DNA from 4 places in the Streptomyces similanensis genome. Region 2 is predicted to be linked to each of the others. Evidence: riboswitches for the same ligand, from Rfam matches in the RefSeq annotation. Region 2 holds a riboswitch; each other region holds the start of a gene.

Region 1 (5,860 bases), on a different contig from region 2:
GACGCGCACGCCGACCACCCCGGCGTCCGGCTCAGCCTGGAGGTCCCCGCCTCCCGCCTGGCCAAGGGGCTCGGCCTGCTCGCCGACGCCCTCAGGGCGCCCGCGTTCGCCGACTCCGAGGTGGAGCGGCTGGTGGGCAACCGGCTCGACGAGATCCCGCACGAGCTGGCCAACCCCTCCCGCCGCGCCGCCAAGGAACTCTCCAAGGAGCTGTTCCCGGCCACCGCGCGCGTCTCGCGCCCGCGCCAGGGCACCGAGGACACCGTCCGCGCCGTCGACGCGGCGGCCGTCCGCGCCTTCTACGACCGGCACGTGCGGCCCGCCACGGCCACCGCGGTGGTCGTCGGCGACCTCACCGGCATCGACCTCGACGAGCTGCTCGGCGAGACCCTCGGCGCATGGACCGGCTCGCCGGCCAAGCCGCGGCCCGTTCCGCCGGTCACCGCCGACGACACCGGCCGCGTGATCATCGTGGACCGCCCGGGCGCCGTCCAGACGCAGCTGCTCATCGGCCGTATCGGACCCGACCGGCACGACCGGGTGTGGCCCGCGCAGGTGCTCGGCACCTACTGCCTGGGCGGCACCCTCACCTCCCGCCTGGACCGCGTCCTGCGCGAGGAGAAGGGCTACACCTACGGCGTGCGCTCCTTCGGCCAGGTGCTGCGCTCGGCGCCCGACGGCTCGGGCGCCGCGATGCTCGCCATCAGCGGCTCGGTCGACACGCCGAACACCGGACCGGCCCTTGACGACCTGTTCACGGTGCTGCGCAAGCTCGCCGCCGGCGGCCTCACCGACGCCGAGCGGGACGTCGCCGTGCAGAACCTCGTCGGCGTGGCGCCGCTGAAGTACGAGACGGCCGCCGCCGTGGCGAGCACCCTGGCCGACCAGGTGGAGCAGCACCTGCCCGACGACTACCAGGCGACGCTCTATCAGCAGCTCGCCGCCACCGGCACGGTGGAGGCCACCGCGGCCGTCGTCAACGCCTTCCCGGTGGACCGCCTGGTGACCGTCCTCGTCGGTGACGCGGCGCAGATCAAGGAGCCCGTCGAGGCCCTGGGCATCGGTCAGGTCACCGTCGTCCCAGCCGAGTAGCGGCATCCGCCGCCCGCGCGGGCGGCAACGGCGCGCACGCGCGCGTGGGGCCCTGGTGACCGAAGCGTCACCAGGGCCCCGTCATGTCCGAATTGCGGGAGAGGCTGCCCGTCTGACCTGTGGTCTGCGCTACAAAACAGCGGATCCGTTTGGGAATTGAAAGCGGCCCCGTCTAGCGTCGGTCCGGCTGTTCGTCGGCAGTGCGCCGCACCCGCGGCACCGGACAGCCATCGCCGAGTCCCCGTACGGCGCGAGCCAGGGGAGCCGGGGACCCACTCAGTCCCTGGGGTGAATCGGACGCCCGCGCGCCAGCGAGGGGGCCCGTAGGAGACCTTCCTGCTCCGAACCCGTCAGCTAACCCGGTAGGCGAGAGGGAAGGAAAGGACCCACGTCTGCATGGCGTTCACCCGCGCCACCGGGAAGCACCGCCGGCCCAGCCGGATGCACCGCACCACCGCCCGAGCGGCGGGCGTAGCGGCCCTCACCACCACCGGCGTGCTCAGCACCCTGGCCGCCGCCCCGGCGCTCGCCGCCGAGACCCCGGCCCCCGAGGACACCGGCCTCACCCCGGTCATCAGCATCGGTGACACCGTCGCCGCGAAGATCGACGCCCAGGCCGTCGCCCAGCAGCACGCCGCCGAGCAGAAGCTGGCCGAGCAGGCCGCGCGCGTGAAGGCCGCGGCGCTGGCGAAGAAGGAGCGCGAGGCCAAGGAGCGGGCCGCCCGCGAGGCCGAGCGCGAGCGCCTGAACGCCTTCGTGCCGCCGATCTCCGGCTCCTACGTCTCCACCGGCTACAAGACCGGCGGCTCCCTGTGGTCCTCCGGCTCGCACACGGGCATCGACTTCCACGCCATGACCGGCACCACCGTGCACGCGGTCGGCGTCGGCACGGTCGTGGAGACCGGCTGGGGCGGGGCGTACGGCAACCAGATCGTGATCCGGATGGCCGACGGCATGTACACGCAGTACGGCCACCTGTCGTCCATAGGCGTCACGGTCGGCCAGCAGGTCACCGCTGGTCAGCAGATCGGCGTGTCCGGCGCGACCGGCAACGTCACCGGACCGCACCTCCACTTCGAGGCCCGCACCTCCCCGGACTACGGCTCCGACGTCGACCCGGTGGCCTACCTGCGCCACCACGGCGTGAACGTCTGACCGACCCCGCACGGCGACGGCGCGAGCGCGCCGAAGCCCTCCCGAGGACCGTCCACGGTCCGCGGCACCCCGCGAGAACCCCGGCCCCGCGCCGGGGTTTTCGGTGTTTTCGACAGCCACGGGTATTTTGCTGTCCAAAAATTACCCATGGACCTCGGCCGTCCGTCGGAAATCCCGGCGCATTGCAATAGAGTCACGGGAACAAGCGTCCGTCGCCGAAGCGGCACGGTGATTTCAGCGGGATTCGGGCGGAGGTCGGGAATGCGTGTTCCGGCGCACTCGGTGTGCACGGCGATCCGGGACGACATCGTCGCCGGTGTCCATGAGCGCGGCAGCCGGCTCACCGAGGAAGTCCTCGCCCGCCGCTACGGCGTCTCCCGCGTTCCGGTGCGCGAGGCGCTGCGCACCCTGGAGGCCGAGGGCTTCGTGGTGACGCGCCGGCACGCGGGCGCGTGCGTGGCGGAGCCGACCGGGCAGGAGGCCGCCGACCTGCTGGAGATGCACCGGCTGCTGGAGCCGCTGTGCGCCGCCCGGGCCGCCGAGCGGCACACCCAGGCCCACCTCAGGGTGCTGCGCGGCCTGGTCAGACTGGGCCAGGAGCGGGCCGCGAGCGGCCTGGGCGAGGAACTGCGCGCCCTGGGGGGCTGGTTCCACGAGACGCTGGCGCAGGCCTGCGGCAGTCCCGCGCTCACCGCCACGCTGACCCAGCTGCGGCACAAGATCGCCTGGATGTACGTGGTGGAGACCCCGGCCGACCCGGTCGCCGCCTGGGCCGAGCACGGCGCCATCGTGGACGCCGTGGCGCGCCGCGACGGCGAGCGCGCGCGTGCGCTGACCGCCGCGCACACCGAGCGGACGGCCGCCGGCTGCCGCGTGAGGACTTCGCAACATCCCGTCAACATGTCGGGCGCGTGGCATTAACACGGTGCCCGTATACAAAGAGGGATATCCGGCGGTGGAGAATTCGTGCCGCCTTTTTCGGTGTCCCTGAATTCATGTACGGGTGCGGTGTGGACGCTTCCCGAAGGCTGCCCCGAGAAATACGAGTCGGCCCGCCGGAGACGCGCGGGCCGGGGCCGTCGCGCCGAACGGAAAAGCCGAAGCCGCCCCGTCCGGAAAAGGGCGGCGCGGCTTCGGCGTCCGGTCCGGGGGCGAGCCGCCGGACCCGGTGGATCAGACGGTCTCGGGAAGCTCCTCGAGCCCCTCGGCGACCAGCTTGGCCAGGCGGTCGAGCGCGGCGTCCGCGCCCTCGGCGTCGGAGGCCAGGACGACCTCCTCGCCGCCCTGCGCCCCGAGGCCGAGGACGGCCAGCATGGAGGCCGCGTTGACGGGCGCGCCGTCGGCCTTGGCGATCGTCACGGGGACGCCGGAGGCCGTGGCGGCCCGGACGAAGATGGAGGCGGGGCGGGCGTGGAGGCCCTCGGCCCAGCCGACGTTGACGCGGCGCTCAGCCATGTGATGCTGCCCTTCAGGTGTACCAAGTTGTCTAGACCAGTTTCCCACACCTGAGGCACCGCCCCGAGCGGCCCGGCCGCCGCCCCGGGAACCGCGACGGACCGCGGCGCCCCGGCGTCCGCTAAGTCCCCGCGACCCCGGTGTTCTCCGCCGGGTCCGGGCGGGTTCCTCCGGTGTGTTCCCCACAGACTGCCTCGCGCCGCCGTCGGAGGCTAGCCGTACTCTGGGGCCCATGCAGACCGCGTCGGACCGGCACGAGTATCCAGCCCACTGGGAGGCCGACGTGGTGCTGCGCGACGGCGGCACCGCGCGGATCCGGCCCATCACCGCCGAGGACGCCGACCGGCTGGTCAGCTTCTACGAACAGGTGTCGGACGAGTCCAAGTACTACCGCTTCTTCGCGCCTTACCCGCGCCTGTCCGCGAAGGACGTCCACCGCTTCACCCACCACGACTTCGTGGACCGGGTGGGGCTCGCGGCCACGATCGGCGGCGAGTTCATCGCCACCGTCCGCTACGACCGCATCGGAGCCACCGGGCTGCCCGCCGCCTCGGACGCCTCCGACGAGGCCGAGGTCGCCTTCCTGGTCCAGGACGCCCACCAGGGCCGCGGAGTGGCCTCCGCGCTGCTCGAACACATCGCGGCCGTCGCCAGGGAGCGCGGCATCCGCCGCTTCGCCGCCGAGGTGCTGCCCGCCAACACCAAGATGATCAAGGTGTTCACGGACGCCGGGTACACCCAGAAGCGCAGCTTCGAGGACGGCGTCGTCCGCCTGGAGTTCGACCTCGAACCCACCGACCGCTCGCTGGCCGTGCAGCGCGCGCGGGAACAGCGCGCCGAGGCCCGCTCGGTGCGCCGCCTGCTCGGGCCCGGCTCGGTCGCGGTCGTCGGGGTGGGCCGCGCGCACCGGGGCGTGGGGCGCAGCATCCTCGACCACATCCGCGACGGCGGCTTCACCGGCCGGCTGCACGCCGTCAACCGGGCCTTCGAGGCGGACCGGACCGAGATCGACGGGGTGCCCGCCCACCGGTCGGTGCGCGAGATCGACGGGCCGGTCGACCTCGCCGTGGTCGCCGTCCCCGCCGAGCACGTCCCGCGGGTCGTCACCGAGTGCGGCGAGCACGGCGTGCAGGGCCTCGTCGTGATCTCCGCCGGGTACGCGGAGAGCGGCCCCGAGGGACGCGAGCGCCAGCGCGCCCTGGTGCGGCAGGCCCGCTCGTACGGCATGCGCATCATCGGGCCGAACGCCTTCGGCGTCGTCAACACCTCGCCCGGCGTCCGGCTCAACGCCTCCCTCGCCCCCGAGATGCCCCGGCCCGGCCGGATCGGGATGTTCGCGCAGTCCGGCGCCATCGGCATCGCCCTGCTCTCCCGGCTGCACCGGCGCGGCGGCGGCGTCACCGGCACCACCGGCGTGTCGACGTTCGTCTCGTCCGGCAACCGCGCGGACGTCTCCGGCAACGACGTCCTCCAGTACTGGTACGACGACCCGGACACCGACGTCGCCCTGATGTACCTGGAGTCCATCGGCAACCCGCGCAAGTTCACCCGCCTCGCCCGGCGCACGGCGGCCGCCAAGCCGCTGGTCGTCGTGCAGGGCTCCGGTTCGGCCCCGCAGGGGCACGCCGTACGGGCGACCCGGCTGCCGCACGCGACGGTGTCCGCGCTGCTGCGGCAGGCCGGCGTGATCCGCGTGGACACCATCACCGAACTGGTGGACACCGGACTGCTGCTCGCCCGCCAGCCGCTGCCCACCGGACCCCGGGTGGCGATCCTCGGCAACTCCGAGTCGCTGGGCGTACTGACGTACGACCGGTGCCTGGCCGAAGGGCTGCGCCCGCAGCCGCCCCGCGACCTGACGACCGCCGCGTCGGCGGCGGACTTCCGGGCCGCGCTGGCCCAGGCGCTCGCCGACGAGACCAGCGACGCGGTGGTCGTCACCGCCATACCGGCACTGGGGGAGGGCGCCACCGAGGACGCCGCGCTCGCCGAGGCGCTGCGGTCGGCCGCCGGGGCGGCGCCCGGCAAGCCGGTGCTGGTGGTCCACGTCGAACTGGGCGGCCTGGCCGAGGCCCTGTCCGCCGCGGCCAGCACGGGCCCCCAGGCCACAACCGCCCCCGCCACCCCGACGGCCACTCCCGGCCCTGCCGTTCCCACG
Region 2 (5,860 bases):
CCGCGGACGCGGCCGGCACGGCCGCCGCCCCCGAGGACACCCCCGCCCCCTCGTCCATACATACGCCCCGCTCGGCGCTGCGCAGCGCCGCCCGCCGCCTCGGCCCCGTCCTCGCGGTCTACGGCACGCTGAAGCTCGCCGGCTTCGTCGTCTTCCTCTCCCTGCTCGACTCCGCCGGCGACTACCGCACCAAGGCCCCCCGCTTCGGCGGCGGCGCCCACCCCTGGGACGTCCTGGCCACCTGGGACGGCTGGTGGTACCAGCAGATCGCCGCGCACGGCTACCACCCGGCGCTGGAGGCGGTCCCCGGCGCGACCGGCCTGATCACCGTCCAGGAGAACTCGGCGGCGTTCTTCCCGCTGTACCCGGCCCTGATGCGGCTGGTCTCCGAGGTCACCGGGCTGGGCCTGTACGGCGCCGGGCTGCTGGTCTCCGTCGTCGCGTCCTTCGCCGCCGCCCTCGGGATCTACGCCCTGACCGAGCGGTTCGGCGGCCGGCGGGCGGGGCTCGCCGCCGCCGGACTGTGGGCCGTGTGGCCGGGTTCCGGCGTGGAATGGGCGGTCTACTCCGACTCGCTCTACGTCGCCCTCGCCGTCTGGGCCTGCCACGCCGTCCTGACCCGCCGCTGGCTCACCGCCGGGGTGCTCACCTGCCTCGCCGGCCTCAACCGCCCCACCGCCGCTGCGCTGATCGCCGCGCTGGCCGTGGCCGCGCTGCTCGCGCTGCGCCGGCGCGAGGACGGCGCCCGCCCCCTGGCCGCGCTGCTGATCGCCCCGCTCGGCCTGGCCGGCTACCTCGCCTGGGTGGGCCACCGCATGGGCGACTACGGCGGCTACTTCAAGCTCCAGAGCGGCGCGTGGGCCCACTCCTTCGACTACGGCAAGCACACGCTGCGCGTGCTCAGGTCGCTGCCGGTGGGCCACTACGACTACATCTACGCCTACCCCTACGAGGATCTGATCGGCGTCGGCGTCGTCCTGCTGGCGCTCGCGCTGCTCCTGCTGCTGATCCGGCTGCGGCCACCGGTCGCCTTGGTCGTCTACACGGTCATGACCATGGTCCTGGTCCTGGGCAGCCAGCAGATCTTCGGCAACGTTTCGCGCTACCTGCTCCCCGCCTTCCCGCTGTTCCTCCCGCTCGCCCTCGCCCTGCGCCGGATCGGCCCCGCCCTGCTGTACACGCTGCTCGGCATCGCGGCGCTGGCCTCCGGCTCGTACGCGGGCTACGCCCTCTTCGAACTCGGCATCCCGTAGCCGCGGGCGGCGCGCGGCCTCCGCCAGACTGGGAGCACGTCCCGGCCACGCGGCCGGCCGCCCGCCCCACCTGCCTCCCGCCCGAGGAGAACGCGTCGATGCCCCTCCCGTACGTCCTGCTGTCCGCCGCCGTCTCCCTCGACGGCTACCTGGACGACACCGGCCCCGACCGCCTCCTGCTGTCCGGCCCCGCCGACTTCGAGCGGGTGGACGAGGTACGGGCGTCCGTGGACGCGATCCTCGTCGGGGCCGGCACGCTGCGCGCCGACAACCCGCGGCTGCTGGTCAACTCGCCCGAGCGGCGCGCGGCCCGGGTCGCCGCCGGGCTGCCGGAGTACCCGCTGAAGGTCACGGTCAGCGCCTCGGGCGAACTGGACCCTGGGGCGCGCTTCTGGCACACGGGCGGCGCGAAGGCCGTCTACACCACCGACGAGGGAGCCGCGCGCCTGCGGCGCACCGGCCTCACCCCGGCCACACACCCCGCCGTCGACGTCGTGCCCCTGGGCCCGGAGCTCGACTGGCGGCTGCTGCTCGCACACCTGCACGACGTGCTCGGTGTGCGGCGGCTCATGGTCGAGGGCGGCGGCACGATCCACACCCAGCTGCTCCAGCGGCAGCTCGCCGACGAGGTGCAGCTCGTGCTCGCCCCGCTGTTCGTGGGCGACCCGGCCGCGCCCCGGCTGTTCGGGCCGGGGTCGTACCAGGGCGGGCGGCTGCGGCTGGTGGAGACCCGGGCCGTCGGGGACGTGGTCCTCCTGCGGTACGAGCCCACCGCACCCGGCGCCGGCGGGCGGACCGTCCCCGCCGACCGGCACTGGCTGCGGACCGCCTGCGAGCTGGCGCTGCGGTGCCCGCCCTCGGCGACCGCGTTCAGCGTGGGCGCGGTGGTGGTCGCCGCCGACGGCACCGAGTTGGCGCGGGGCCACTCGCGGGAGGCCGGCGATCCCGTCGTGCACGCGGAGGAGGCGGCACTCGCCAAGATCGACCCGGCCGATCCGCGGCTCGGCGGGGCCACGGTGTACAGCAGCCTGGAGCCGTGCGCCCGACGCGCCTCCCGGCCGCGGCCGTGCGCCCGGCTGATTCTGGACGCCGGGGTGCGGCGGGTGGTCACGGCCTGGCGGGAGCCGGACACGTTCGTCGAGGCGGCCGACGGGGCCGGGCTCCTGGCGGGCGCGGGCGCGGAGGTCGTCGTCCTGCCGGAGTACGAGGCGGCGGCCCGGGAGCCCAACCGGCACCTGGATCCGGGGCTCAGGTGAACTCGTGTGCAACCAGCCCCGAACATGGGATACACTGGTTTCACCGACGCGGGGTGGAGCAGCTCGGTAGCTCGCTGGGCTCATAACCCAGAGGTCGCAGGTTCAAATCCTGTCCCCGCTACTGAAGACTCAGGGCCGGAATCCGATCACAGGATTCCGGCCCTGAGTGTTTCCCGGACACCGTGGCCCTCGACCCTCGCCCCCCGTCACCACACGTGAGCGGGCCGACCCCCTCCGCATAACAACTGACACACCATCACCTCGCGCCGCGTACCGCCGATGGCCGAGGAGAGCCCGTGGATGGCCTGATTCTTTGTCAACTCACCCGCCTTCAGTCCCCCGTGAGCGGTATGTCCTGGCCAAAAAGGTTTAATGATCAAGCCGCACGGCTTGGAATCAAACCCCCACGTCTATTAACGTTCGATAACGCAGCGCGGTCGTCCCAGCCGTCACCAGAGGCGGCTCCGTGCGCGCACGCGCCGAATCCCGCGAGGGAACCGGGGAACCACCACCTTGGGGTGAATCGCACGTCACCCGTGCCGTCATGGCCGGTCGACGCGCGTAGGAGACCTTCCCGCTCCGAACCCGTCAGCTAACCCGGTAGGCGACGCGGAAGGAAAGGAGCACGCCCGCGTGGCGTCCAACCGGCCTGCCTCTGAAGCCCCGTTCCTGCCGAGCCGGCGCACCGAGTCCTTCGGTTACGGCGAGCGGCGCCCCGACGAGGGCCCCTGGGAGGAGTGGAACCCCACCGAGGACTCCCTCCGCCCCGTACGCGGCCGGCACCGCGTCGCCAAGCAGCGCGGCGGCGGGCTCGCGCGCAGCTCCACCGTCCTCGGCGTCGGCGTCATCGCCGCCGTCGGCGCGGGCGGCATGGCCAGCGCCAACACCGGCAAGCCGCCGGTCTCCCTCTCGCTGCCCGACCTGCCCTCCGTGGACCACCTGCCGGCGGTCGGCGCGCTCTTCGACGACTCCGCCGAGGACACCGCCGCACCCGTGGGCTCGGCGACCGCGCTCAGCGACGTGGTCGAGGCCACCCCCCAGGTCCCGCAGGCTGAGCAGGCCCAGCAGGTCCAGGCCGCGCGCGGCACCGCCGACGCGGGCGAGGCGCTGCGCAACCGGATCATGGCCCAGGCCGAGCAGCAGCAGGCCCAGGTCGAGGCGAAGGCGCGGGCCGCCACCGAGGCCGCCGCGGTGAAGAAGGCCCAGGCCGACGCGGCCCAGGCCAAGCAGGAGGCCGAGGCCAAGGCCGCCGCCGCGAAGAAGCGGGCGGAGGAGGAGGCCAGGAAGAAGGCCGAGGAGGCGCGCCTGGCCGAGCTGGCCAAGCAGTACACGCTGCCGACCTCGTCCTACACGATCACCTCCACCTTCGGCCAGGCCGGCTCCATGTGGTCCTCCGGCCACCACACCGGCCTCGACTTCGCCGCGCCCACCGGCACGCTGATCAAGGCCATCCACAGCGGCACCGTCACCGAGGCCGGCTGGGCCGGCGCCTACGGCTACCGCACGATCCTCACCCTCGACGACGGCACCGAGCTGTGGTTCTGCCACCAGTCCTCGATCAGCGTCTCGGCCGGCCAGAAGGTCGGCACCGGCGAGGTCATCGGCCGGGTCGGCGCCACCGGCAACGTCACCGGGCCGCACCTGCACCTGGAGGTGCACCCGGGCGGGCAGGCCACCGGCATCGACCCGATGGCGTGGCTGAACGGCAAGGGCCTCAACCCCTGAGACGGCCCCGCACGGACGCTCCGCCGGGCGCTGTTTGCGCGATCTTTGCGCCCGGATCCGGCGGGGCACGGAATGGGCCGCTCTGCCATGGCCGTTGATGTCGTACATGACTTCTCTTCGCAAGCTCGGCCAGTCCGACCTCGAGGTCTTCCCGCTCGCCCTCGGCGGCAACGTCTTCGGCTGGACCGCCGACCGGAACCGGTCCTTCGCCGTGCTCGACGCCTACGCGGCGGCCGGCGGCAACTTCGTGGACACCGCCGACTCCTACTCCGCGTGGATCGAGGGCAACCACGGCGGCGAGTCCGAGACGATCATCGGCGAGTGGATCAAGGAGCGCGGCAACCGCTCCGACGTCGTCATCGCCACCAAGGTCAGCCAGCACCCCGACTTCAAGGGCCTGTCCGCCGCCAACATCAAGGCCGCCGCCGACGCCTCCCTCAAGCGGCTCGGCACCGACCACATCGACCTGTACTACACCCACTTCGACCAGCCCGAGGTGCCCGTCGAGGAGATCATCGGCGCCCTGGACGAGCTGGTGAGGGCGGGCAAGGTGCGCCAGATCGGCGCCTCCAACATCTCCGCCGAGCGCCTGAAGGCGTCCCTGGAGTTCTCCGAGCGCGAGGGCCTGGCCCGCTACGTGGCGCTCCAGCCGCACTACAACCTCGTCTCGCGCGACACCTACGAGGGAGAGCTGCGGGACCTCGCCGAGCGGGCCGGCCTGGCCGCGATGCCGTACTTCGCGCTGGCCTCCGGCTTCCTGACCGGCAAGTACCGGCCGGGCGCGACGGTGGACAGCGCACGGGCCGAGGGCGCCGCCAAGCACCTGGCGACCGAGCGCGGCCAGAAGGTCCTTACCGCCCTCGACGAGGTCGCCCGGGCCCATGACGCCGAGGTCGCCACGGTGGCCCTGGCCTGGCTCGCGGCCCAGCCGACGGTGGCCGCCCCGATCGCCTCGGCGCGGACCGTGGAGCAGCTCCCGGCCCTGCTCGCCGTCGCCGGACTGCGGCTGACGGACGACGAGATCGGCAAGCTGACCCAGGCATCCGCCTGACCGGACGATCCGACCCGGGCGATCCGACCCGGGCGATCCGATCCGGGTGATCCGATCCGATCCGGACGACCGGCTCAGATCAGGGTTGCGTCCGGTAGGGGTTGTACGCGGGGTACGGCGCCGGAGCCGCGCCGGCGGCGCCGTACGACCCGTACCCCTGCGCCGCCCCGGGCGCGACCGGACCGCTCTGCGGATACCCGTACCCGTGCGCACCGGGGCCGGGGCCCTGGGGGCGCGGGTGGGGGTGCGGGGCGCCGTAGCGCTGGGACTGGCCGTACACGCCGAGGACCGGCCACGGCGGGGCGACCACCCGCACCGGCGGCGCGGTCATCCGGGCCGCGTGGTCGAGCGCGGGCCGCGCCACCTCGCGGCCGCGCCACATCGCGTGCAGCAGCTCCTGCTCGCGGGCGGCGAAGCCGGCGCCGGCCCGGCCGAGGCGGCCGCGGCGGCGCAGGAACGCCAGCGAGGTCGCGTACGCCTCGTACTGGGCGACGGTGCGCGCCGCGGGCTTGCCCAGGTGCCGGCCGGCGTACTCGCGGGCCACCCGGCGGGCCCGCATGGACCCGAGGGCGAAC
Region 3 (5,860 bases), on a different contig from region 2:
GGCACGACCATGGGCCGGCCTGGCACGGTCGTGCGCCGCCGTCGGCGGGGTGCGGTCAGAAGCGGTGCGCCGCGGCCGTGAAGTCCGCCCAGCTGCCGGGCGAGAAGAGCAGCGCGGCCCCGGCCGGGGCCTTGGAGTCGCGCACGGCGAGCAGTCCGGCGCCCGGCCCCGAGGCCGGTCGGGCGGTCTCCACACAGTTGTTCGCCCCCGTGCTGTAGCTGCTGCGCAGCCACCGCACGGCGTGGAGATCGGCGCTGGAAGGTACGTGCCGCGGCGGAGCGGACATGGTGCCTCCTTGTTCGGTCGCGCGCCCTCACCTGCTCTGGCGCAGCCCGGCGATGAAGTCCGACGAATCCTCGGCCGACAGGGCGTGGAACCGAAGAGCGTCGAAGGCCTCGGTATAGGCCTCCAGGTCTTCTTTCCGATCGAGGTGGAGGCTACTCGTCAAGTGGTCGAGAACGACCACATCCAGATCAGTAGTGTGAGAAAAAGAGAAGATGACGAAAGGGCCGGTGACGCCGATGTGCGCCCCGGCCGAGAACGGCAGCACCTGCAACCGCACCTGGGGCAGGCGCGCCGCCTCCACCAGCCGCTCCAGCTGACGCGCCATGACCTCCGGCCCGCCCACCTCCCGGTGCAGTACGGCCTCGTCCAGCACCGCGTTCAGCTCCAGCGGCGGGTCGGCCCGCAGGACGTGCTGCCGGGCCAGCCGCACCTCCACCAGCGCGTCCAGACGCTCCTCGTCGAGTCCGTCCACGGCGGCCCGGGTCACCGCGCGGGCGTACTCGGCCGTCTGGAGCAGCCCGGGCACGACCGTGGTCTCCAGGGTGCGCATCGCGGTCGCCTGCGACTCCAGGCTGATGAAGTCCCGGTAGGTGGGCGGCAGTACGCCGCGGTAGGCGTGCCACCAGCGGTGCCGGCCGTCGCCGTCCTCGGAGCCCGCCAGCGCCAGCAGCAGCCGGCGCAGCTGCGCGTCGTGGACCGCGTAGGCGTCCAGCAGCAGCCGTACATCGGCCGGTTTCACCCCACTGGTGCCGGTCTCGATCCGGCTCACCTTCGACTGGTGCCAGCCCACCAGCCGGGCCGCCTGCCCGCTGGTGAGACCCGCGCCGGCGCGCAGCGTGCGCAGTTCGGCGCCCAGCTTGCGGCGGCGCACCACGGGACCGTGCTGCATGGCTCTCCTTACTCCCCAGGGCGCCCCGCGACGGACCGCGGCCACCCGCGCCGCCCCGGGCGGGACCGGTTCCCGGTCGGCTCGGCGCGCGCCGTCGCACACGGTCGGCCGTCGCAGAGTTCACCGCTTCGAGCGACAGATATATGCATATCTCGGTGGATCGCCACCGGGACCCGTGCGGTGATGGCAGTCTGACGGCGAAGCACCAGTCCGGGACCGTACTCGAACCATCCGCTCCGTGTCGGACCACGGCCCCGTGGGAAAGGGACGACATCGCCATGGCAGATCTCCTGGAAGCATCCGTCACTCTGCCGAGCGATCCCGCCTCGGTGGCCGCCGCCCGCGCCTACGCGGTGGGCACCCTCGTGGAGTGGGGCCTGCCGGCCCGGGCCGAGACCGCGGACACCGTGCGGCTCATCGTCTCCGAACTCGCCACCAACGCCGTCCAGCACACCCTGGGGCAGTCGCCCACCTTCACGGTCGACCTCGCCCTCGAACGGGACGAGCTGCTGCGCATCGGGGTCACCGACAGCCATCCCCGGTTCCCGAAACGGCTGCCGGCCGCCGTCCAGCAGGACAACGGCCGGGGCATGGTGATCATCCGGTGGCTCGCCGCGGAGTGCGGCGGCAGGCTGAGCGTGCGCCGCACCCGCGAGGGCGGCAAGACGGTCTGCATCGAACTCCCGTGGACGCCCGGCGCGCAGGAAGCGCCGCCGGCGCGCTGAGCGCGACGGCGGCCGCGCGACGGTCCACGCCCTGCGCCCGCTCCGGGCCACGCCGCCCGGCCCGCGTTCCCCGGCGCACGGACGACGGCTCGCGGACGGCGGACGCACGAGGGCCGGTCCGGCTCGGCGGGCACCGGTGGGTGCCGTGCGGCGGCGGCCGACGGCCCGGGACCGTGACGGCACGGGCGGCCGCGGCAGCGGATTCCCGCGACGGCGACGGCGACCGCGACGACGACCGCGGCGGCTCGTGGCCGCGGCGGCGGGTCGGCGCGCGGGCGCCGACGGATGGCCGGCGCCGCCCTCGGGCGGGTCAGTTGACCCGCCCGTACCACACGCTCTTCGTCCAGATCTTCTGCAGCCGCACCACGTCACCGGTCTTCGGCGCATGCCAGATCTTGCCCCCGCCGGCGTAGATGCCGACGTGGTAGACGTACGAGCCCGAGTGGAAGAACACCAGGTCACCGGCGCGGCGGCTGCCCGCCGAGATGTGGCGGGACTTGTTGTACTGCTGCTCGGCCGTGCGGGGCAGCTTCTTGCCCGCCCGCTTGAACGAGTACAGCGTGAGTCCCGAGCAGTCGAACCGGCGCGGTCCCGTGGCGCCCCACTGGTAGGGGGAGCCCTTCTTGGACGCCGCGATCTGGAGCGCCTTCGCCGCGAACGTCGCGGCCGAGGCGTCGGAGGCGCCGCCGGGCACCACGATCGAACCGCCGACGGCGGCGATGGTCAGGGCCGAGGCCGTGCCGGCCCGGGCCATGAACGACGGGACACGATTGAGCGCAGTCATGCGCAACCCTTCGTCAGCCGCCTGTGAAGGATGACCTGTCGGATTCGGGCTGGCGAAGTTGCCCGGCCGCGTTGTCGCGGCTTCACCCCAAGGGCTGCTCGACCCGGCCATGGTGTGACCGTTCCGGCGACCCGTCGTGCTTGGGTCCTCCACTCCTGCCGATCCACTTCCGTCGACCGGTCGTCCGTGCGGCGGCAGGACTCGGCGTCCGCCCGGACCGCCCCGCCGCTGTGGCGGGGGCTTGTCGTCAGACAGGGATCTTCACCTACGGATGTCCGAAAATCCCAACGGAACTATGGATTTGTGTTGTTACTCACCACTCACCCGTTCGGGTGGACATCCGCTCGTTCGAACGACTGTGTCCTCCCGTCACGACGCCCGGACCAGCGGCGGAACGCCCCATTCCGCCATCCGTGCAGGCGCGTTGCGCAACCGCGAGGTCCCCGAAAAAGGGTGTGTATCTACGCCGAAAGGCGGTACCTCATTTGGTCCGTTTCGGCTCCCGCCCGGGAGCGTCGGCCCCGTCGCCCGCGTGTGGTCGAGCCGGGGATGCCTGTGCGTCCGTCAACTGCCGTGCCGCGCGGGCGGGGTGACCCGGCTGGTCGGGCACTCGCCGTCGAGCGCGCGCGGCGCCCGCGCCGGGGTCGCCGTGCGCGGCGCGGTCTCGCCCCGCCGGCGCATCGGCGCGAGCGCGTCGGGCGAGCGGACCCACCGCGGCCAGGTAACGGCCGATCAGCTCCGCCTCGGCGCGCGGTCTGCGTCGGCGGCCTCGGCTCCGGGGGCGGCCCGGCGGGCGGCACGGACGGTTCGGGCGGATCCACCGGCGGCTCGTCCCGGGCCCGGCGGCCGCGGGTTCCCGCGCATGTGCCCGGCGGCCCCCGGGCGGACCCGGCGGACGGTCGGCCGGTCCACGGCGCGGCCCGCCACGAGAGGGTCGTCGGCCCCCGGGCGGAGACGCCGGCGCCGAGGACGTACCGGCCCTGTGCCCCCGGCGGGACCCTTCGGCCGGCCGGTCTCCGGTCGTGCGCGTCGTTCTCCTGGAGCAAGCTGGAGGTGGAACTCCGGCCGCTCGACGACCCAGGGGATCTGCAATGGTGTTCTTCGCGATGTCCAGGCGGCACCCCCTCCAGCTGCTGTCCACCACCGACCTGGTGCTGGAGCACGAACGGCTGCACGAGGAGATCGACCAGCTGCAACGCGCCCTGACCTCGCACGCCGTCATCGACCAGGCCATCGGCGCCGTGGTGGCCTTCGGCCGGATCCCGCCCGACGACGCCTGGCGGGTCCTGCGGGAGGTCTCCCAGCGCACCAACACGAAGGTGCGCACGGTCGCCGAGCACGTCCTGAAGTTCGCGCAGGGCGGCGCCCTGTCCGACACCGAGCTGGAGGAGCTGAGGCGGGCGCTCGACCGCCACTCCGCGCACTTCTCCGCAGGCCGCGCAGGGTCCTGATCCGCCCGAGCGAGCCGCCCGCGCCCTCGCGCGCCGCCGGTACGCGCCCCAGCCCGCCGCCGGCCGGCCCTGCGCCCGCCGTCGGTACGCCGCCTCACACCTGCTGCCGCACGCCCCGCTTCTGCCGCCGTACGCCCCCGCGCCCGCCGCCTCGCACGCCCCGCGCCCGCCGCCGTACGCCCCCGCCGCCCAAGCGGCCCGCGCCCGTCGTCGTAGGCCCCCGAGAACCGCCGTACGCGGCCCCGCCCCGGCGGTCCGTGCGTGCGGCGGCGGTGACCGTGCCACGGACGTGCCGTGCCACGGACGTGCCGTGCCACGGACGGCGCAGCGGGGCGCCCCCGGTATGCCGCAGCCCAGCTGCCGGTCATGGGACGACCAAGGTCTGGTTAACGTCGTTGAAACTCCGACGAACTAGCCTGCCGATCCATGCCACCTGCGGTTTTTCCGTCTGGATTGTTCGAGGATCGAGCGATTCCTCCCTGTGTTAGACCTGTGCCGTCGTGGTGGCTGCGGCAGCCGGGCCCCGTGCGGTCCGGAGCGATGACTGTGAGGTGGGCCCATGCAACTGACCCCGCACGAACAAGAGAGACTGCTCATCCATGTGGCGGCCGACGTGGCCGAGCGGCGCCGGGCCCGGGGGCTGAAGCTGAACCACCCCGAGGCGATCGCCCTCATCACCTCGCACATCCTGGAGGGCGCCCGCGACGGCCGTACCGTCGCCGAGCTGATGTCCTCCGGACGCAAGGTGCTGACCAGGGACGACGTCATGGAGGGCATCCCCGAGCTGATCCACGACGTGCAGGTCGAGGCCACCTTCCCCGACGGGACCAAGCTCGTCACCGTCCACGAGCCGATCGTCTGAAGGGGGAGGAAGCGGTGATTCCCGGAGAGATCCTGTTCGCCGACGGCCCGATCGTCTACAACGAGGGCCGCGAGGTCACCCGGCTGACCGTGCTGAACGCCGCCGACCGCCCCGTACAGGTCGGCTCGCACTACCACTTCGCCGAGGCCAACCCCGGCCTGGAGTTCGACCGTGCCGCCGCGCACGGCAGGCGGCTGGACATCGCCGCCGGGACCGCCGTGCGCTTCGAGCCCGGCATCCCCGTCGACGTCGCCCTCGTCCCGATCGCCGGCGCCCGGATCGTGCCCGGTCTGCGCGGGGAGACCGGAGGCGCCCTCGATGCCTGAGATCTCCCGCCCCGCCTACGCCGACCTGTTCGGCCCCACCACCGGCGACCGCATCCGGCTCGCCGACACCGATCTGCTCGTCGAGATCGAGGAGGACCGCAGCGGCGGCCCCGGGCTGGCCGGCGACGAGGCCGTCTTCGGCGGCGGCAAGGTCGTCCGCGAGTCCATGGGCCAGTCCCGCGTCACCCGCGCGGAAGGCGCCCCCGACACCGTGATCACCGGCGTCGTCATCGTCGACCACTGGGGCATCGTCAAGGCCGACGTCGGCATCCGCGACGGCCGGATCACCGGCATCGGCAAGGCGGGCAACCCCGACACCATGGACGGCGTCCACCCGGACCTGGTCCTCGGTCCGGAGACCGAGATCATCGCGGGCAACGGGCGGATCCTCACCGCCGGCGCCATCGACGCCCATGTCCACTTCATCTGCCCCCAGATCGCCGACGAGGCGCTCGCCTCCGGCATCACCACCCTGGTGGGCGGCGGCACCGGACCGGCCGAGGGCTCCAAGGCGACCACCGTCACCCCCGGCCCCTGG
Region 4 (5,860 bases), on a different contig from region 2:
CGTCCCGCGAGGCGGAGGTCGCGACGAACCGCACCCGCTCGGCGCCGTGCTCCTTGATGATCCCGGCGTACTCGCGGCAGGCCGCGAAGGTGCGCTCCAGCGCCTCGGGGGCGAGCCGGCCGGTGCGGTCGACGCCCTGGCCGAGCCGCACGACCGTCATCCGCCGGTCCAGGTCGGCGAGTTCGCCCGTCTCCGGGTGCACGTCCGCGACCAGCAGACGGATGGAGTTCGTACCGCAGTCGACGGCGGCGACCCTGGTCACTTTCCGTCCTCCCCGATCTGCCGGGCGGCGAAGTGGCCGCTGCCGTCCTCCGTCGTCTCCAGGTGCCAGCCCTCGCCGGTCGGCACCGTCACGCACGGCCCCTTGCGCCACCACTCCGGCAGCATCGCGAGCGCCTCGTCGCCCAGCGGGTTCACGCCCGGCCCGGCGGCCAGCGAGTGGGCGACCAGGACGTGCAGGCACTTGACCCGGTCCGGCATGCCGCCCGCGCTCGGGAAGCCGGTCAGCTCCTCGATCTCGTCCCGGCGCCGGATGTAGTCCTCGTGCGCGGCCCGGTACGCCGCCGCCAGCTCCGGATCGGCCGCCAGCCGCTCCGTCATCTCCTTCATCACGCCGTCGGCCTCCAGCGTGCCGATCGCCGAGTTGGCGCGCGGGCACGTCAGGTAGTACAGCGTCGGGAAGGGGGTGCCGTCGGGCAGCCGCGGGGCCGTCTCCACGACGTCCGGCTGCCCGCAGGGGCAGCGGTGCGCGATCGCGCGCAGCCCGCGCGGCGGCCGCCCGAGCTGCTGCCGGAACGCCTCGACGTCCGCTTCGGTGGGTTCGGTGCGCTCGGTGGGCGGCGGAGGGGTCTGCATGCCTGTCTTTCTCATCCGTTCACTGGCCGGGCGTCGGCCTTGTCGACTCCGTACCAGACATTGGTGTACCAGGGACGGCGAGCCGTCCCCTGCTCGGCGCGGGACTGCTTGGCCGGCCCCGGGTCGACCACGGTGAAGCCGGTCTCGCCGGGCATCACATAGTGCAGCCGCTGCCGGATCTGCTGCTCGGCGTACGCGTCGTCCTGCCAGCGCGCCTTGGCGTCGCGCAGCTGCTCGACCCGCTGCTGCGCCTGCTGCTTCTGCCGCTTCAGATCGGCGATGCCCTCGCGCTGGGAGACGTACTGCCGCATCGGGTACGCCAGCGCGACCACCATCGAGCAGACCACCAGCGCCAGCAGTGCGGCGCGCCCGGTCAGCCGGGAGCGGCGGGCCTGACGCCGGGTCTGGGAGCGGTAGACGCGGGCGGCGGTCTGCTCGCCGAGCAGCCTGAGCCTGGTCGCGGTGGAGAACCGGTCCCGGTCCCGCACGGCCATCGTCCCGCCTCCCGTTCCTGTCCACTCACACGCGCGTACGTCCCCGGACACGGTACGGGACCGAGTCCGGGGACGTACGGACGACTGGCTGAACCGTGATTCCTCACGGCCCGGCGGCGGGGCGGGTCAGACCTTGGAGACCCCGGCGTCGCCCCGGAAGCGGGGGAACGCGCTGCGGCCGGCGTACACCGCGGCGTCGTCGAGGATCTCCTCGATGCGCAGCAGCTGGTTGTACTTGGCGACGCGCTCGGAGCGGGCCGGGGCGCCGGTCTTGATCTGGCCGCAGTTGGTCGCGACGGCCAGGTCGGCGATGGTGACGTCCTCGGTCTCGCCGGAGCGGTGCGACATCATGCACTTGAAGCCGTTGCGCTGGGCCAGCTCGACGGCGTCCAGGGTCTCGGTGAGCGAGCCGATCTGGTTCACCTTCACCAGCAGGGCGTTGGCGGAGCCCTCCTCGATGCCGCGGGCCAGACGCTCGGGGTTGGTGACGAACAGGTCGTCGCCGACGATCTGGACCTTCTCGCCGAGGCGGTCGGTGAGGACCTTCCAGCCGTCCCAGTCGTCCTCGAACAGCGGGTCCTCGAGGGAGACCAGCGGGTAGGCCGCCACCAGCTCCTCGTAGTACTCCGTCATCTCGGCGGCGGAGCGCTCCTTGCCCTCGAAGAGGTACTTGCCGTCCTTGTAGAACTCGGAGGCGGCGACGTCGAGCGCGAGGGCGATCTGCTCGCCGGGGGTGTAGCCGGCTTCCTTGATCGCTTCCAGGATCAGGTCCAGGGCCTCGCGGTTGGAGCCGAGGTTCGGGGCGAAGCCGCCCTCGTCGCCGAGACCGGTGGCCAGACCCTTGGACTTCAGGACCTTCTTGAGGGTGTGGTAGACCTCGGCGCCCCAGCGCAGCGCCTCGGAGAAGGACTCCGCGCCGATCGGGGCGATCATGAACTCCTGGATGTCCACGTTGGAGTCGGCGTGCGAGCCGCCGTTCAGGATGTTCATCATCGGCACCGGCAGCAGGTGCGCGTTGGGGCCGCCCAGGTAGCGGAAGAGCGGCAGGTCGCTGGCCTCGGAGGCGGCGTGGGCGACGGCGAGGGAGACGCCGAGGATGGCGTTGGCGCCCAGCGAGCCCTTGTTGTCGGTGGCGTCCAGGTCGAACATGGCCTGGTCGATCAGGCGCTGCTCGGTGGCGTCGTAGCCGACCAGCTCCGGGCCGATCTGCTCGATCACGGCGAGGACGGCCTTCTCGACGCCCTTGCCCTGGTAGCGGCTCGGGTCACCGTCGCGCAGCTCGATGGCCTCGAAGGCGCCGGTGGAGGCGCCGGACGGGACGGCGGCACGACCCGTGCTGCCGTCGTCGAGGCCGACCTCGACCTCGACCGTGGGGTTGCCTCGGGAGTCCAGGATTTCCCGGGCTACGACGACGTCGATGGACGGCACGAGCATCTCCTTCGTGGATGTGACGCTTGAAGTGCGGGGCAGGTGTGCCTTGCGGCTAGAGCCTAACCGTCCCGGGACGCCGACCGGCTGACCGACCGTCCCGTGGACAGGGTGACGGTACACATTGTTCCAGCACGGAACAAAGGGGCCGGTGACGGGGCCGGGAACAGAAGGTGAAAAAGCCCCGCCCCGGTGCGTACGGGGGAGAACGCACCGGGGCGGGGAGCCCGTGGGGACGGGGGGTGTCGGCCCCACGTGAGCGCCATGGTGGCGCTCACGCCTGGGCGGGGCCGGTGGCGGGCCTGGCCGCCCGCTGTCACTTCAGGTGCAGCTGCTGGCCCGGGTAGATGAGGTTGGCGTCCTCGACGATGTCCTTGTTGAGCTGGAACAGCTTCTCCCAGCCGCCCTGGACGTGGTGCGCGGTGGCGATGGAGCTGAGGGTGTCGCCGGCGACCACCTTGTACTCGCCGTCGCCCTTCTTGACCTTCTTGCCGGTCGGGGTGGTGACGGTCTTCTTCGGGGCCGGGCGCGTCAGCGAGCGGTTGGCGCTCTGCTCCTCGGTGGAGCGGGTCGAGGTGCTGCTCTTGGAGCTGCTGCTCGACGAGGAAGAAGAACTCGACGACGAAGAAGAAGACGACGAGGAGGAGGACGAAGAAGAGGAGGAGGACGAGGACGAGCCGCTGCCGCCGCCGGAGGAGGACGAGGCGCCGGACAGGCCCTTGCCGCAGACCGGCCAGGCGCCCTTGCCCTGGCCCGCGAGGACCTTCTCGGCCACGGCGATCTGGGCCGACTTGCTCGCCAGGTCGGCGCGCGAGGCGTAGGCGGTACCGCCGAACGCGGCCCAGGTGGAGTTGGTGAACTGCAGGCCGCCGTAGAAGCCGTTGCCGGTGTTGATCGACCAGTTGCCGCCGGACTCGCACTGGGCGACCGCGTCCCACTCGGAGGTGGTGGCGGCGGAGGCGTTGCCCGCGGCCATCAGCGGGGCGGCCACGGCGGCGCCGGTGACTCCGGCGAGCGCGATGGCACGGGTGGCCTTGGAGGGACGACGGTGCTTGCCCTTGCTGGAAAACAGCATGGATGGATCCCCTCACCGACGCCTGCGAGGTGAGCTGTCGGGTTCGGGCCGGTTGAGTTGCCCGGCCGTGCCTTTGGGGAGGCACGGCTTCACCCCCAGCCGCTCCGGTTCGACTGCCCGGCGCGGCACTTACCTTGGGTCCCCCGCTCCTGCCTGCGGCGCATGACGCGACGACTGTTCCCGTACGGCCGCTGGCAGGATTCGGCGTTGCGGCAGCCGGGGCTCGCGGTGACGAGCGGTCATGACCGTAGACACGCGATCGACGGAATTTCAAAGACGATCAGGGCTTCTGAGACTCATCCCACACTTTCCCCGAAAGGGACATTCGGTGCGAAGCGTGACGTGAACTGCCCCTACTTTGCGGCGTTTTCGGCGGGGACATCCAGGCTCTGACCGGCGGCGATGCGGTCGGGGTCGGAACCGATGGCGCCCTTGTTCGCGGTGTACAGCGCGTGCCATCCGCCGTCCACGTCAAGGGAGTCGGCGATGGAGGCGAGGGAGTCGCCGGAGCGGACCGTGTAGGAGCCGCCGGCCGTGTCGGTGGTGAGGCCGTCGGCCCGGGAGGCGTGCCGGCCGGCCGTCGCGGCGGCGGAGCCGTCGGCCGGGTTCTCGGCGGCGCTGCCGCCGCGGTGCCGGCCGCCACTCAGCGCCCCGGTGTCCACGAGGGCCGAGGAGCCCACGACTTGGCGGGGATCGGCCGGGTAGGCCGCGTCTCCGTAGCCGCCGGTCCCCGTGCCCGTCGAGGGCGTCGCGTCGGGCGCGCCGGAGGGGTGGGACGTGCCGGAATCGGCCGCGTCGTCCTTCTTCGGGATGGAAGAGGAAGAAGAGGGGGAAGAAGGCGTATCGGTGTGCTTCGTGCCGGAGTCGGCCGGTCCGTTCGCCGAGTGGGACGTACCGGACTTACCGGGCGCATCGCCCGTCGCGTCGGTGTCGTCGGCCGAAGAACCGGACGAACCGGTGGAGTTGGCCGCATCCTGGGACGAGTCGGACGGGCCCGGGTCCTCGGATCCGGACGAACCGGAGGACTTGGAGGAACCGGACGAACCGGACGACGTGCCGGTGTCCGTGCCGCCCTTGCCCGGGGCGGTGGACGAGGAGCCGCCCACGCCCGTGTCGACGTCGGCCGCGCCGGTGCTCTTGGTGAGCCCGGCGAGCAGTCCGCAGGTGTGCCAGGCGCCGGGGCCCCGGTCGGCGAGTATCTTCTCGGCCACGGCTATCTGCTGGGACCGACTGGCCTGGTCGGCGCTCGCGGCGTAGGTGAGGCCGCCGTACTGCTCCCAGTCGTCCTGGGTCAGCAGCAGGCCGCCGTAGTAGCCGTTGCCGTTGTCGGCGCTCCAGGAGCCGCCGGTCTCGCACTGGGCCACCTTGTCCCAGGTGGTGCCGTCGGCCGCGCTCGCGCCGGAGGCGGCGACGAGCGGGATCGCGATGGCGGAGCCGGTGACCCCGGCGGCGACGAGGAGGGCCGGAGCCTGGCGGGGGCGACGGTGACGACCGTTCCCGGAGAGCATGCGGAGACCTTTCGGCGACAACGGTGACGGCGCGGCGGGCGGTGACCGCCGCCGCGCTGATGCGTGAAGGTAGCCGCTCCCGATCACTTGTCACAAGTTAATGCCGCGTAGATCACGTGGTGATCACATAGTTGAACGTGTGTCAGCTTCGGGTCGGCCGCGCGTCGGCCTCGCGCCGGTCTTGCGTCGGCCTCGCGTCGGCTTTGCGTTCGTCAAGGAGTCGCGGAGGTGGCGGTGAACCGTACCGGCAGGGTGCGCAGACCGCGCATGATGAGGCCGCCGCGCCAGCGCAACTCCTCCGGGTCCGCGTCCAGTCGGAGGTCGGGGAGCCGGGTGAGGAGGGTGGCCAGCGCGGTCTGTCCCTCCAGGCGGGCGAGCGGGGCGCCCAGGCAGTAGTGGATGCCGTGGCCGTAGCCCAGGTGCTGGTTGTCCCGGCGGGCGAGGTCCAGGGTGTCCGGGTCGGCGAACCGCTCCGGGTCGCGGTCGGCGGCGGCCAGCAC

The links. Region 2 has a riboswitch for cyclic di-AMP ahead of ABEB07_RS32535 (M23 family metallopeptidase). Riboswitches for the same ligand answer to the same signal wherever they lie in the genome.
Region 1: it holds a riboswitch for cyclic di-AMP, as region 2 does, so the genes downstream of both, ABEB07_RS03555 (M23 family metallopeptidase) here and ABEB07_RS32535 (M23 family metallopeptidase) in region 2, are expected to answer to the same signal.
Region 3: it holds a riboswitch for cyclic di-AMP, as region 2 does, so the genes downstream of both, ABEB07_RS26360 (C40 family peptidase) here and ABEB07_RS32535 (M23 family metallopeptidase) in region 2, are expected to answer to the same signal.
Region 4: it holds a riboswitch for cyclic di-AMP, as region 2 does, so the genes downstream of both, ABEB07_RS36040 (transglycosylase family protein) here and ABEB07_RS32535 (M23 family metallopeptidase) in region 2, are expected to answer to the same signal.

Annotation. Positions count from the first base shown of each region.
Region 1 covers NZ_BAABKC010000011.1:55,443-61,302, forward strand. The annotation lists gene ABEB07_RS03550 (M16 family metallopeptidase) at 1-1,092, shown strand, start outside; cyclic di-AMP (ydaO/yuaA leader) riboswitch at 1,314-1,476, shown strand; gene ABEB07_RS03555 (M23 family metallopeptidase) at 1,489-2,247, shown strand; gene ABEB07_RS03560 (GntR family transcriptional regulator) at 2,509-3,168, shown strand; gene ABEB07_RS03565 (HPr family phosphocarrier protein) at 3,421-3,702, opposite strand; gene ABEB07_RS03570 (bifunctional acetate--CoA ligase family protein/GNAT family N-acetyltransferase) at 3,935-5,860, shown strand, end outside.
Region 2 covers NZ_BAABKC010000113.1:10,624-16,483, forward strand. The annotation lists gene ABEB07_RS32520 (glycosyltransferase family 39 protein) at 1-1,253, shown strand, start outside; gene ABEB07_RS32525 (dihydrofolate reductase family protein) at 1,352-2,509, shown strand; tRNA gene ABEB07_RS32530 (tRNA-Met) at 2,557-2,630, shown strand; cyclic di-AMP (ydaO/yuaA leader) riboswitch at 2,977-3,131, shown strand; gene ABEB07_RS32535 (M23 family metallopeptidase) at 3,143-4,234, shown strand; gene ABEB07_RS32540 (aldo/keto reductase) at 4,341-5,285, shown strand; gene ABEB07_RS32545 (PrsW family intramembrane metalloprotease) at 5,365-5,860, opposite strand, start outside.
Region 3 covers NZ_BAABKC010000084.1:13,783-19,642, reverse strand. The annotation lists gene ABEB07_RS26375 (DUF397 domain-containing protein) at 56-286, opposite strand; gene ABEB07_RS26370 (helix-turn-helix domain-containing protein) at 314-1,174, opposite strand; gene ABEB07_RS26365 (ATP-binding protein) at 1,453-1,899, shown strand; gene ABEB07_RS26360 (C40 family peptidase) at 2,210-2,683, opposite strand; cyclic di-AMP (ydaO/yuaA leader) riboswitch at 2,687-2,822, opposite strand; gene ABEB07_RS26355 (ANTAR domain-containing protein) at 3,775-4,134, shown strand; gene ABEB07_RS26350 (urease subunit gamma) at 4,694-4,996, shown strand; gene ABEB07_RS26345 (urease subunit beta) at 5,011-5,322, shown strand; gene ABEB07_RS26340 (urease subunit alpha) at 5,315-5,860, shown strand, end outside.
Region 4 covers NZ_BAABKC010000132.1:81,348-87,207, reverse strand. The annotation lists gene ABEB07_RS36060 (Ppx/GppA phosphatase family protein) at 1-262, opposite strand, end outside; gene ABEB07_RS36055 (DUF501 domain-containing protein) at 259-855, opposite strand; gene ABEB07_RS36050 (FtsB family cell division protein) at 867-1,349, opposite strand; gene eno (phosphopyruvate hydratase) at 1,476-2,777, opposite strand; gene ABEB07_RS36040 (transglycosylase family protein) at 3,094-3,852, opposite strand; cyclic di-AMP (ydaO/yuaA leader) riboswitch at 3,857-4,023, opposite strand; gene ABEB07_RS36035 (transglycosylase family protein) at 4,206-5,360, opposite strand; gene ABEB07_RS36030 (cytochrome P450 family protein) at 5,573-5,860, opposite strand, start outside.